Regions from separate parts of the Chryseomicrobium aureum genome, predicted to be linked through region 3. Evidence: a T-box and tRNA genes for the amino acid it is inferred to sense, from the RefSeq annotation. Region 3 holds a T-box; the other regions hold tRNA genes.

Region 1 (4,258 bases), 780 kb from region 3:
AGCGAAATTCCTTGTCGGGTAAGTTCCGACCCGCACGAAAGGCGTAACGATCTGGGCACTGTCTCAACGAGAGACTCGGTGAAATTATAGTACCTGTGAAGATGCAGGTTACCCGCGACAGGACGGAAAGACCCCGTGGAGCTTTACTGTAGCCTGATATTGAACTTTGGTGCAACTTGTACAGGATAGGTAGGAGCCTAAGAGCCCGGAGCGCCAGCTTCGGAGGAGGCGTCGGTGGGATACTACCCTGGTTGTATTGAAGTTCTAACCCATGCCCGTGACCCGGGCAGGAGACAGTGTCAGGCGGACAGTTTGACTGGGGCGGTCGCCTCCTAAAGTGTAACGGAGGCGCCCAAAGGTTCCCTCAGAATGGTTGGAAATCATTCGAAGAGTGTAAAGGCAGAAGGGAGCTTGACTGCGAGACCTACAAGTCGAGCAGGGTCGAAAGACGGGCTTAGTGATCCGGTGGTTCCGCATGGAAGGGCCATCGCTCAACGGATAAAAGCTACCCCGGGGATAACAGGCTTATCTCCCCCAAGAGTCCACATCGACGGGGAGGTTTGGCACCTCGATGTCGGCTCATCGCATCCTGGGGCTGTAGTCGGTCCCAAGGGTTGGGCTGTTCGCCCATTAAAGCGGTACGCGAGCTGGGTTCAGAACGTCGTGAGACAGTTCGGTCCCTATCCGTCGTGGGCGTAGGAAATTTGAGAGGAGCTGTCCTTAGTACGAGAGGACCGGGATGGACACACCGCTGGTGTACCAGTTGTCTTGCCAAAGGCATCGCTGGGTAGCTATGTGTGGACGGGATAAGTGCTGAAAGCATCTAAGCATGAAGCCCCCCTCAAGATGAGATTTCCCATTACGCAAGTAAGTAAGATCCCTCAAAGACGATGAGGTAGATAGGTTCGGGGTGGAAGCACGGCGACGTGTGGAGCTGACGAATACTAATCGATCGAGGACTTAACCAAAAAACGAGATGTGAAGTGACCTGCGCAAGAAACTCCGAGTAGATCGGACGTGCACGAGAAGACGGTCTTCGTCTTATCGGGTGCGGCCGGTCTGGGAGCGTGTTTCTAGGTCACGGAACTCGACAACATTTAGATGTGGATTCGATTCCACAACTGAACACAATCAATTGTCATTCTATCCAGTTTTGAAAGAACAAATTTTATTGAGAAAACACTTGTAATACTGAGTGGGTTTGATATAATAAGTCTTGTCTTTCAAATAAGTCTAGTGATGATGGCGAAGAGGTCACACCCGTTCCCATACCGAACACGGAAGTTAAGCTCTTCAGCGCCGATGGTAGTTGGGGGTCTCCCCCTGTGAGAGTAGGACGTCGCTAGGCATTATTTATTCCGAAGTAGCTCAGTGGTAGAGCAACCGGCTGTTAACCGGTTGGTCGTAGGTTCGAGTCCTACCTTCGGAGCCATTCTATGGAGAGCTGTCCGAGTGGCCGAAGGAGCACGATTGGAAATCGTGTATACGTTAATCGCGTATCAAGGGTTCAAATCCCTTGCTCTCCGCCATAGAGCTCTTACAAACAATGGCCCCTTGGTCAAGCGGTTAAGACACCGCCCTTTCACGGCGGTAACACGGGTTCGAATCCCGTAGGGGTCACCATTCATACGGAGGATTAGCTCAGCTGGGAGAGCACCTGCCTTACAAGCAGGGGGTCGGCGGTTCGATCCCGTCATCCTCCACCATTTATTTTTTATTAGTATTGTCGCGGGGTGGAGCAGCTCGGTAGCTCGTCGGGCTCATAACCCGAAGGTCGCAGGTTCAAATCCTGCCCCCGCAACCAAGGTCCCGTGGTGTAGCGGTTAACATGCCTGCCTGTCACGCAGGAGATCGCGGGTTCGATTCCCGTCGGGACCGCCATTTTTTAATAAGTAGATTTTACATAAGCCATATCGCTTACATAAAATCTTGTTGGCTCAGTAGCTCAGTTGGTAGAGCAAAGGACTGAAAATCCTTGTGTCGGCGGTTCGATTCCGTCCTGAGCCACCATTTTTAGGCCGGTGTAGCTCAACTGGTAGAGCAACTGACTTGTAATCAGTAGGTTGAGGGTTCAAGTCCTTTCGCCGGCACCATAGTTTGTGGAGGGGTAGCGAAGTGGCTAAACGCGGCGGACTGTAAATCCGCTCCTTAGGGTTCGGCGGTTCGAATCCGTCCCCCTCCACCATTTTTTTATTTAGGGGCATAGTTTAAAGGTAGAACTACGGTCTCCAAAACCGTCAGTGTGGGTTCGATTCCTACTGCCCCTGCCAATTCTTACATTGATAAATCGTGGCGGTCGTGGCGAAGTGGTTAACGCACCGGATTGTGATTCCGGCACTCGGGGGTTCAATTCCCCTCGGTCGCCCCATTATTTGTCTTTTTTTATTTGTCTTGATATAGTTTTTATAATCGTGGCGGTCGTGGCGAAGTGGTTAACGCACCGGATTGTGATTCCGGCATTCGGGGGTTCAATTCCCCTCGGTCGCCCTTTTGATGGGGTATAGCCAAGCGGTAAGGCAACGGATTTTGATTCCGTCATGCCTAGGTTCGAATCCTAGTACCCCAGCCATTTTGCGGAAGTAGTTCAGTGGTAGAACACCACCTTGCCAAGGTGGGGGTCGCGAGTTCGAACCTCGTCTTCCGCTCCAAAAAATTGGCGGCATAGCCAAGTGGTAAGGCACAGGTCTGCAACACCTTTATCACCGGTTCAAATCCGGTTGCCGCCTCCATATAGCGCCGGTGTGGCGGAATTGGCAGACGCGCTGGACTCAAAATCCAGTTCCTTCACGGGAGTGTCGGTTCGACCCCGACCGCCGGTATATTATGTAGTACGACTCTACCTCTGCCAGGTAGAGTTTTTTTATTTGGTTTTTGGGTAGTTAAGTTTGAAAGAGGTGTTGTAGAAATGGAACGACAAAAGTTATGGACGCGAAACTTTATTCTTATTTCGAGTGTCAATTTTCTACTGACACTCGTTTTTTTCTTATTAGTTGTGATCATTGGTCTTTATGCTGTTGATTCGTTTAAAGCCACAACGAGCCAAGCTGGTTTGGTTACTGGAATTTTTATTGTAGGAACCTTGATCGGTCGATTGCTCATCGGTGGAAAGATTGATGAGATTGGACGAAAAAAGACATTACTTATTGGGTTTATTTTGTTTAATGCAGTCACTTTGTTGTACTTTGTGCAGGTAGACATAACGATTTTATTACTTACGCGCCTGTTGCATGGTATTTCACTTGGAATTGCAAGTACAGCTGCAGCAACGATGGTAGCTTCTATTATTCCAATGGCAAGACGTGGAGAAGGGATCGGCTATTTTAGTATGAGTTCAACCCTAGCTACAGCAATTGGTCCGTTTGTTGGATTAATGCTGACACGCGTAACTACTTTCCCTGTAATTTTTTTGATTTGTTTCATTGTAGGAGTAGTTGGTTTAGTCATTGCTTCATTAGTTCAAGTACCTCCAGTAAAAGCTTTAAAGGATGAAAAGGAAACATCATTCTCAATCCGAAGTCTTATCGAACCAAAGGCAGTTCCTATAGCATTTGTAACACTTGTTATTGCGTTCTGCTTCTCGAGCGTTTTATCATTCATGAATTTCTATGCAATTGATTTAGACTTGATTGAGGCTGCCAGTGTCTTCTTCTTGGTGTATGCTCTATCCGTTCTTATTTCAAGGCCATTTACAGGGCGTTTAATGGATCGAAAGGGAGCAAACTATGTAATGTATCCTGCGTTTGTTTTATTAGCGTTAGGTCTTTATCTATTAAGTACAGCTACAAGCTCCCTTACGTTCTTGATAGCTGCAAGCTTGATTGGTTTCGGATTTGGAAACATGCAATCTTGTACACAAGCAATCGCAGTTAAGCTGACGCCGATGCATCGTATGGGCATGGCTACATCTACATTCTTTATTTTCTTGGATGCTGGGCTTGGTTTTGGGCCATATTTATTAGGAATCATGTTAGGGTTTTTAACGTATGCCGAGATGTACTTTGTGTTAAGCATTGTTGCACTCAGTGCTGTTTTGCTTTACTTCTTTGTGTATGGGAAAAAGGACAAAGAGTATCAGCAAATTTACTAGCTATTGCAGATACCATTAGAATTTGCTATAGTGAGGTTCATATAGAAGAGTCTTTGAAGTGGTCAAGTACGTAATGTAAACGTTCAGAAAGTGCAGTGAGTGATGAGAGCTGCGCCGTCCATGCATGCGGAAACCTCCCATGGAGATGCTGTGCAAACACAGCCGGTTCGT
Region 2 (4,258 bases), 120 kb from region 3:
AAGTGCTGAAAGCATCTAAGCATGAAGCCCCCCTCAAGATGAGATTTCCCATTACGCAAGTAAGTAAGATCCCTCAAAGACGATGAGGTAGATAGGTTCGGGGTGGAAGCACGGCGACGTGTGGAGCTGACGAATACTAATCGATCGAGGACTTAACCAAAATTTTAGATGTGGCGGCGACTGTCCAGAAATGCCGAGATAAGATGGCAGACACAGCGAGGTTCTACCTCGATGGGGCTGACAGCTTGTGGAGTGTATTTCTAGGAGCCAGAACTCGATTCCATATCTGAACACAATCAATTGTCATTCTATCCAGTTTTGAAAGAACAAATTTTATTGAGAAAACACTTGTAATACCGGGTGGGTTTGATATAATAAACCTTGTCTTTCAACAAATGAATAGCCAGTCTAGTGATGATGGCGAAGAGGTCACACCCGTTCCCATACCGAACACGGAAGTTAAGCTCTTCAGCGCCGATGGTAGTTGGGGGTCTCCCCCTGTGAGAGTAGGACGTCGCTAGGCAATGGAGGATTAGCTCAGCTGGGAGAGCACCTGCCTTACAAGCAGGGGGTCGGCGGTTCGATCCCGTCATCCTCCACCATTTATTTAAAAAGTGAAATAGCTTGGGCTATGTAACTAGATTCAACACCGTGCCGGTGTAGCTCAACTGGTAGAGCAACTGACTTGTAATCAGTAGGTTGAGGGTTCAAGTCCTTTCGCCGGCACCACTTCAAGAGAGCCATTAGCTCAGTTGGTAGAGCATCTGACTTTTAATCAGAGGGTCGAAGGTTCGAGTCCTTCATGGCTCACCATTTTATATGAACATGCGGGTGTGGCGGAACTGGCAGACGCACTAGACTTAGGATCTAGCGCCGCAAGGCGTGGGGGTTCGACTCCCTTCACCCGCACCATTTTCATATGACATGTATACAATGCGGAAGTAGTTCAGTGGTAGAACACCACCTTGCCAAGGTGGGGGTCGCGAGTTCGAACCTCGTCTTCCGCTCCATATTTCTTAAATGCCTTACATACAATACCCTTGCCGGGGTGGCGGAACTGGCAGACGCACAGGACTTAAAATCCTGCGGTAGGTGACTACCGTACCGGTTCGATTCCGGTCCTCGGCACCACTTATATTATGCGCCCGTAGCTCAATTGGATAGAGCGTCTGACTACGGATCAGAAGGTTGTGGGTTCGACTCCTGCCGGGCGCGCCATAATACGAGAAGTAGCTCAGCTTGGTAGAGCACTTGGTTTGGGACCAAGGGGTCGCAGGTTCGAATCCTGTCTTCTCGACCATTTAAACCTGATACCCATTATGGGGCCTTAGCTCAGCTGGGAGAGCGCCTGCCTTGCACGCAGGAGGTCAGCGGTTCGATCCCGCTAGGCTCCACCAATTATTCTTATACTTATTATGGCGGCCTAGCTCAGCTGGCTAGAGCGTACGGTTCATACCCGTGAGGTCGGGGGTTCGATCCCCTCGGCCGCCATCTTAAGGACCTTTAGCTCAGTTGGTTAGAGCAGACGGCTCATAACCGTCCGGTCGCAGGTTCGAGTCCTGCAAGGTCCACCAGTATAATCACACAGCGGAGGTATACCCAAGTCCGGCTGAAGGGATCGGTCTTGAAAACCGACAGGCGGGTCAAACCGCGCGGGGGTTCGAATCCCTCTACCTCCTCCATTTTTTAAAGCTACTGGGTAATGAAGCTTAGCTTTCACTAGAAACAGAATAATATTGTCGCGGGGTGGAGCAGCTCGGTAGCTCGTCGGGCTCATAACCCGAAGGTCGCAGGTTCAAATCCTGCCCCCGCAACCAATGGTCCCGTGGTGTAGCGGTTAACATGCCTGCCTGTCACGCAGGAGATCGCGGGTTCGATTCCCGTCGGGACCGCCATTTTTTTGAAAAATACATAATCGGCTCAGTAGCTCAGTTGGTAGAGCAAAGGACTGAAAATCCTTGTGTCGGCGGTTCGATTCCGTCCTGAGCCACCATTTGCGGGTGTAGTTTAGTGGTAAAACCCCAGCCTTCCAAGCTGGTGATGAGGGTTCGATTCCCTTCACCCGCTCCAAATGGGCCTATAGCTCAGCTGGTTAGAGCGCACGCCTGATAAGCGTGAGGTCGATGGTTCGAGTCCATTTAGGCCCACCATGTATTCCGAAGTAGCTCAGTTGGTAGAGCATCCGGCTGTTAACCGGCAGGTCGCAGGTTCGAGTCCTGCCTTCGGAGCCATTGATGGGGAAGTACTCAAGTGGCTGAAGAGGCGCCCCTGCTAAGGGTGTAGGTCGGGCAACCGGCGCGAGGGTTCAAATCCCTCCTTCTCCGCCATCATGCATTGGCCCCTTGGTCAAGCGGTTAAGACACCGCCCTTTCACGGCGGTAACACGGGTTCGAATCCCGTAGGGGTCATCGCAAAAAGCAGATTCTTCTTTAATGAAGGATGTGCTTTTTATTTGTAATAAAGCGATACATTTTAAAGCCAGTAGAAGCTCTGATAGAATCAGAGTCTCTACTGGCTTTTTGTAAATTAAATCAGGAATAAGATTTTCCTAACTCTGTTAAGCGCTGTGCGAATGGTTCAGTACGATCAAATGCTGCTCCGTAAGTTTCTCGCACTTCATAAGCACTAGTGCCATGTTCTACATAATCCAGACCTGTAACTTCTTCTTCCTCAGATACACGGATTCCGCTAATGCCCTTCGTCACTAAAACAACTCCTGCCGTTGATACGGATACCCAAGCGATTACAGCTAGTACTCCAACAAGCTGAATACCAAGTAAAGAAACACTTCCGGTTGTAAAGAGGCCCGATGCTGTATCGAACAGTCCTACTGCAAGCGTTCCCCATACACCAATAATTCCGTGAACTGTAATTGCACCGACTGGATCGTCTACGCGAAGTTTTGCATCCAGTAGTCGAATTCCCTCTGTCATTACAATTCCTGCAATAAAACCAATTATTATCGCAGAAGGGAGGCTCACATTAGCTGCTCCTGCAGTGATTCCCACAAGTCCACTTAATGCTCCATTCAGAGTAAGTGAAGCATCGATTTGACCGTAGCGGAGTTTCGTGTATAGTGCAGTTGAGACGACACCTGCTGATGCAGCCAGTAATGTATTTGTGATAATTGAAGGGACTACAGCAGGATCTGCCGCTAAAGTACTTGCTCCATTGAATCCAAACCAACCCAACCATAGAATGAATACACCTAATGCGCCAAGAGGAATACTATGACCTGGGATGACATTTACTTTTTTCCCTGTGTATTTACCAATACGTGGGCCTAAAATTGCCGCTGCAACAAGAGCTCCAGTAGCACCGGTCAAGTGGACAACTGTTGAGCCTGCAAAATCTATAAAACCTAATTGTGCAAGCCAACCACCAGACCAAATCCAGTGGCCAACAACTGGGTAAATAACGGTAACCATTGCAATGGTTAGAACAAAGTAAGCAGATAGTTTCATGCGTTCAGCAACAGCCCCTGAAATGATTGTTGCTGCAGTGGCAGCGAATACGGCTTGGAAGACGAAGAATGCAATATCATCGACTCCTGTAAGTGCAAATCCACTCGTCCCAATCAAACCATTGAATGAATCACCGAACATGAGTGCATAGCCTACTACAAAATAGAGAAGAGAAGCAATAGAGACGGTAATAAAGTTTTTCATGAGTATGTTTACAGTGTTCTTTGATCGAGTAAAACCAGATTCGACCATTGCAAATCCAGCATGCATAAAGAAAACAAGAATTGTACCAAGCATGATCCACAGCATATTAATAGATGATTGTAAAAGTTCAGGTGTCATTAGATTTCCTCCTTAGTGGACCGCAACGGTGCCCGTCTCTTTTGTGCGAATACGAATTGCTTCTTCAACTGGGTAAATAAAAATTTTCCCATCTCCAACTTTGCCAGTAGAGGCATGTTCTACGATCAGCTCTGTCAATGACTTTACTTCCGTGTCATCGACAACCATTTCAAGTTTCAATTTTGTATGAAACTCCATCTCATATTTATTACCTCGGAACAGACCTGTGCGACCTTCTTGTTTTCCAATCCCAGCTACCTCACTCACGCTAAATCCATCAATTCCGTGTAAAGCCAATGCTTGTCGAATCTGTGGGAAGACATCTGGTCGAACAATTGCCTCTATCTTTTTCATACTTGCACCTCCAATGTTAGAATATATAACATCATAAAATTAATTTTCTGAAAAATCAAGCATTATTTTTAAAATGATGTAAAGAAAGTTGACATGAA
Region 3 (4,258 bases):
TGCCTCGATTCCAGTAATCAATGGGTTGACTGATTTGTTTCACCCGTGCCAAGCACTTGCCGATCTCCTCACTCTTCAAGAAGTAAAAGGAGGACTTGCAGGGAAAAAACTTGCATATATCGGAGATGGCAACAATGTCGCGCACTCTTTAGCCATTGCCGCAGCGCACATGGGGATGCATATTCATATCGCATCTCCGAGAGAGTATGAACCTGTTGAGTGGATCAGTGAAAAGATCTCAAAACTTGCCATTACCAATGGAGGGTCATACGCAGTGACAAGTAATCCTGTGGAAGCTGTGAAATCTGCCGACTGTATCTACACAGATGTGTGGACATCGATGGGACAGGAACAAGAAGCGGAAGCACGACTTGCAGCATTTGAACAATTCCAAGTAAATGATCACTTAGTTGCGCATGCAAAGTCGGATTATGTATTTTTACACTGTCTTCCTGCGCACCGCGAAGAAGAAGTGACAGCGAGTGTGATAGATGGACCGAATTCTTATGTATTCCAACAAGCTGAAAATCGTTTACATGCACAAAAGGCAGTACTAGCCTCACTCTTATAATTTTCTAAAACGGCAGGTGTCCGCTATAGAACATTCGTGCCAGAGGGCATAAAAATAAGTACATAAAAATGGCCCGGGAGACGCTGGGCCATTTTTTAATGGATTGCTTTTTCAAGCAATTTAACAGCATCCTCGATCATCGAGTAGATGTCTTCGGAAGTGGAACCTGCGACACTTGATGAGATTGATTCGCGAATTTGAAAAGCCATTTCATCATCCCTCCGTTTCCTGTATAGTATGTTTTCTGATAGTCTTTTTTATACAAAAAGGTATGATACACTGAAAGAAAAAATAGGAGGCTTTTATGAAGCGCATCGAATCAAAAAGCAATGCACTCGTCAAGCATTGGAAGAAGCTTGTAACCGTTCGCAAAGAACGTGAAAAAACAAAAGAATTTCTTGTAGAAGGTCATCATCTAGTAGAAGAAGCACTCAAGGTGCCTGGTATGGTCAAACACATTATGATGGGCGACCATGCTACTCTCGATCATAAATGGCAGACCGAGGACATTCAACTGCTTGAAATCAGTCCAGAAGTTGTCCAGGAACTAGCAGATACGGAACATACTCAAGGGATTTTCGCACATTGCCAACAACCTGCATATAAGCTCGCACTCAGCGCATGGTCTCGTGTATTGCTGATTGACGCTGTGCAAGACCCAGGAAATGTCGGAACTATGATCCGCACGGCAGATGCAGCAGGAGTGGATGCTGTGATTTTAGGCAAAGGAAGTGCAGATGCATTTAATCCGAAAACCCTGCGTTCAGCACAAGGCTCAACATTCCATTTACCTGTTGTGAAAGCGGACCTCGAAGACTGGATCGCCAATTTAGCAGATGAAGGATTTGTCTTGATTGGAACTGCTCTAGAAGGTGCCAAGAATTATAAAGATGTCGCACCTTCTGACAAAATGGCGTTCATCTTAGGGAATGAAGGAGCGGGCGTGCAAGCGAACCTTTTAGAACAAGTGGATGCACGCGTGAAAATTCCGATTTATGGACAAGCAGAGTCGTTGAATGTAGCCATTGCCTCTGCCATCGTACTCTATCACTTCGGTGAAAAAGCTTGATATTCCTAGAACTGACTCGTATAATGAGTATGAAAATACAACAGCAATGACCGGGAAAAGTATAAGAAGAGCACAATGGCTCAGGGAGAATGTGGCTAGACTGAAACCACTTCCCATTGTCTTCTTAGAAGTTCACCCCAGGTAGCTGCCACTTGGACCAGAAATGTAAAGGTGGCCGGTTCCGAGCCGTTATTCGTTTGAGTGATGATGCTTTGAGCATGATAACTAGGGTGGTACCGCGATGATAACTCGTCCCTTTTTGGGGCGAGTTTTTTGTTTTGTCAAAATAAGGAGGAATCGACAATGGAAGCACAACTTTCCGCGTTAAAACAAGAAGTTCTTGAAAAAATCCAAGCCGCTTCAACAGTCAAAGAATTGCAAGACGTCCGTGTAGCTTATCTCGGAAAAAAAGGGCCTATCACGGATCTATTAAAAGGCATGGGGAAACTTCCTGCTGAAGAACGACCGAAGATGGGGGCGCTTGTTAATGAGATGCGCCAAGAAGTCACGGCTGTTTTAGATGCACGTATGACAGAACTTGAAGCGGCTGCAGTGGAAGCGCAACTTGCGAATGAGACAATCGACGTCACGTTACCAGGTCGTCCTGTACAAATCGGGAATCACCATCCATTAACAAAAGTCATCGAAGAAATTGAAGACTTGTTCATCGGTATGGGCTATGAAATCGCAGAAGGACCAGAAGTAGAGAAAGACTACTATAACTTTGAAGCACTGAACCTTCCAAAAGGTCACCCAGCACGTGATATGCAAGACTCGTTCTATATTTCAGAAGAGCTTTTATTACGTACACATACGTCACCCGTGCAAGCACGTACGATGGAAAAGAAAAAAGGGGAGCCGATTCGCATCATCTGTCCAGGTAAGGTATTCCGACGTGACAACGATGACGCAACACACTCACACCAGTTCATGCAGATTGAAGGACTTGTCATTGGCGAAAATATTCGCATGACGGACTTAAAAGGAACACTCGACTTACTCGGCAAGAAAATGTTCGGCTCAGACCGTGAAATTCGTCTACGCCCAAGCTTCTTCCCGTTCACAGAGCCATCCGTTGAAATGGATATCTCGTGTTTCAAATGTGGCGGTTCAGGATGTTCTGTATGTAAGCGCACTGGCTGGATTGAGATTTTAGGGGCCGGAATGGTTCATCCGAATGTTTTAGAGATGGCAGGATACGACCCGGAGAAAGTATCGGGATTTGCATTCGGAATCGGAGCAGAGCGCATTGCGATGCTGAAATACGGAGTCGAAGATATTCGTCACTTCTATACAAACGATATGCGGTTCATTCAACAGTTTGAACGCACGGAAGGGTAAGGTGGAAAGCATATGTTAGTATCACTAAATTGGTTAGCAAACTACGTCGATCTTTCAGGCGAAAACCCGTCTGAACTCGCTGAAAAAATTACGCGTTCTGGCATTGAAGTCGATGCACTCGAAGTTCGTTCACAAGATATGAAAAATATTGTGGTTGGGCATGTTGTTTCCAAAGAGAAGCACCCGGAAGCAGATAAATTAAACATCTGCCAAGTCAATGTAGGAGCAGACGAATTGTCGCAAATCGTGTGTGGCGCACCAAACGTCGATGCAGGACAAAAAGTCATAGTCGCCGTTCCAGGCGCACGTCTACCAGGCGGTTTCAAAATTAAAAAAGCAAAATTACGTGGGCAAGAATCGCATGGTATGATCTGTTCGCTTCAAGAGTTAGGCATCGAAGGGAAAGCAGTACCAAAAGCATTTGCAGATGGCATTTTTGTATTGCCGGAAGAGGCGGAAATCGGAGCAGATGCGCTTGAGTATTTATCACTCCACGACACAGTGTTGGAGCTCGGCTTGACTCCAAACCGTGCAGACGCGATGAGCATGCTTGGTGTGGCCTATGAAGTAGCAGCGATTTTAGGGAAAGACGTGAAACTTCCAGAAATTAGCTACACAGAAGGCTCTGAAAAAGCGGCAGATTACTTAGCATTAGAGGTGCAGGCGAAAGACGCAAACCCTTACTATAGTGCAAAAGTCATTAAAGATGTCCAAGTCGGACCATCCCCACAATGGCTACAAAACCGTTTGATGGCGGTTGGTGTACGTCCACACAACAATGTTGTTGACGTCACGAACTATGTCTTGATGGAATATGGTCAGCCACTACATGCGTTTGACTATGACCGATTGGAAACGAAAAAAATCGTTGTTCGTATGGCATCGGAAGGCGAAAAAATCACAACGCTCGATGATCAAGAACGCACGCTTGCGGAGACGGACCTTGTGATTACAAATGGTGAAGTACCTGTTGCAGTTGCGGGTGTCATGGGCGGTGCAAATAGTGAAGTAAGTGACGAGACGACAACGATCGTTCTTGAGTCTGCTTATTTCACAGGCAGTTTTGTTCGTCAAACGTCGAAGAAACTTGGCCTTCGTTCGGATGCATCGGCACGTTTTGAAAAAGGTGTCGACCCGAACCGTGTAGAAGCAGCAGCAGAGCGAGCGGCACAACTACTTGCAGAACTTGCGGGTGGAACAGTGTTAACAGGCTCAGTTGTTGTCGATGAACTCGATAAAACACCGAAAAAAGTCATAGTGTCTCCAGACTTCATAAA

What was found. A T-box is a leader RNA that pairs with one kind of tRNA and senses whether it is charged. The one in region 3 lies ahead of pheS (phenylalanine--tRNA ligase subunit alpha), so its partner is inferred to be a tRNA-Phe.
Region 1: it encodes a tRNA-Phe, which carries the amino acid that the T-box ahead of pheS (phenylalanine--tRNA ligase subunit alpha) is inferred to sense. The anticodon was not compared.
Region 2: it encodes a tRNA-Phe, which carries the amino acid that the T-box ahead of pheS (phenylalanine--tRNA ligase subunit alpha) is inferred to sense. The anticodon was not compared.

What each region holds. Positions count from the first base shown of each region.
Region 1 covers NZ_CP171117.1:797,092-801,349, forward strand. Annotated here, with positions in the region: rRNA gene ACF3OH_RS04285 (23S ribosomal RNA) at 1-968, shown strand, start outside; rRNA gene rrf (5S ribosomal RNA) at 1,233-1,348, shown strand; tRNA gene ACF3OH_RS04295 (tRNA-Asn) at 1,358-1,432, shown strand; tRNA gene ACF3OH_RS04300 (tRNA-Ser) at 1,439-1,529, shown strand; tRNA gene ACF3OH_RS04305 (tRNA-Glu) at 1,549-1,623, shown strand; tRNA gene ACF3OH_RS04310 (tRNA-Val) at 1,631-1,706, shown strand; tRNA gene ACF3OH_RS04315 (tRNA-Met) at 1,728-1,804, shown strand; tRNA gene ACF3OH_RS04320 (tRNA-Asp) at 1,806-1,881, shown strand; tRNA gene ACF3OH_RS04325 (tRNA-Phe) at 1,935-2,010, shown strand; tRNA gene ACF3OH_RS04330 (tRNA-Thr) at 2,018-2,093, shown strand; tRNA gene ACF3OH_RS04335 (tRNA-Tyr) at 2,102-2,185, shown strand; tRNA gene ACF3OH_RS04340 (tRNA-Trp) at 2,197-2,270, shown strand; tRNA gene ACF3OH_RS04345 (tRNA-His) at 2,293-2,368, shown strand; tRNA gene ACF3OH_RS04350 (tRNA-His) at 2,415-2,487, shown strand; tRNA gene ACF3OH_RS04355 (tRNA-Gln) at 2,495-2,569, shown strand; tRNA gene ACF3OH_RS04360 (tRNA-Gly) at 2,574-2,648, shown strand; tRNA gene ACF3OH_RS04365 (tRNA-Cys) at 2,656-2,729, shown strand; tRNA gene ACF3OH_RS04370 (tRNA-Leu) at 2,736-2,819, shown strand; gene ACF3OH_RS04375 (MFS transporter) at 2,906-4,087, shown strand.
Region 2 covers NZ_CP171117.1:1,700,659-1,704,916, reverse strand. Annotated here, with positions in the region: rRNA gene ACF3OH_RS08965 (23S ribosomal RNA) at 1-160, shown strand, start outside; rRNA gene rrf (5S ribosomal RNA) at 408-523, shown strand; tRNA gene ACF3OH_RS08955 (tRNA-Val) at 527-602, shown strand; tRNA gene ACF3OH_RS08950 (tRNA-Thr) at 654-729, shown strand; tRNA gene ACF3OH_RS08945 (tRNA-Lys) at 738-813, shown strand; tRNA gene ACF3OH_RS08940 (tRNA-Leu) at 828-912, shown strand; tRNA gene ACF3OH_RS08935 (tRNA-Gly) at 936-1,010, shown strand; tRNA gene ACF3OH_RS08930 (tRNA-Leu) at 1,043-1,131, shown strand; tRNA gene ACF3OH_RS08925 (tRNA-Arg) at 1,142-1,218, shown strand; tRNA gene ACF3OH_RS08920 (tRNA-Pro) at 1,224-1,300, shown strand; tRNA gene ACF3OH_RS08915 (tRNA-Ala) at 1,322-1,397, shown strand; tRNA gene ACF3OH_RS08910 (tRNA-Met) at 1,418-1,491, shown strand; tRNA gene ACF3OH_RS08905 (tRNA-Ile) at 1,498-1,574, shown strand; tRNA gene ACF3OH_RS08900 (tRNA-Ser) at 1,590-1,682, shown strand; tRNA gene ACF3OH_RS08895 (tRNA-Met) at 1,741-1,817, shown strand; tRNA gene ACF3OH_RS08890 (tRNA-Asp) at 1,820-1,895, shown strand; tRNA gene ACF3OH_RS08885 (tRNA-Phe) at 1,918-1,993, shown strand; tRNA gene ACF3OH_RS08880 (tRNA-Gly) at 1,997-2,070, shown strand; tRNA gene ACF3OH_RS08875 (tRNA-Ile) at 2,074-2,150, shown strand; tRNA gene ACF3OH_RS08870 (tRNA-Asn) at 2,156-2,231, shown strand; tRNA gene ACF3OH_RS08865 (tRNA-Ser) at 2,237-2,327, shown strand; tRNA gene ACF3OH_RS08860 (tRNA-Glu) at 2,337-2,408, shown strand; gene ACF3OH_RS08855 (ammonium transporter) at 2,532-3,806, opposite strand; gene ACF3OH_RS08850 (P-II family nitrogen regulator) at 3,819-4,160, opposite strand.
Region 3 covers NZ_CP171117.1:1,577,733-1,581,990, reverse strand. Annotated here, with positions in the region: gene argF (ornithine carbamoyltransferase) at 1-571, shown strand, start outside; gene ACF3OH_RS08285 (TrmH family RNA methyltransferase) at 876-1,640, shown strand; T-box leader at 1,678-1,900, shown strand; gene pheS (phenylalanine--tRNA ligase subunit alpha) at 1,944-2,981, shown strand; gene pheT (phenylalanine--tRNA ligase subunit beta) at 2,994-4,258, shown strand, end outside.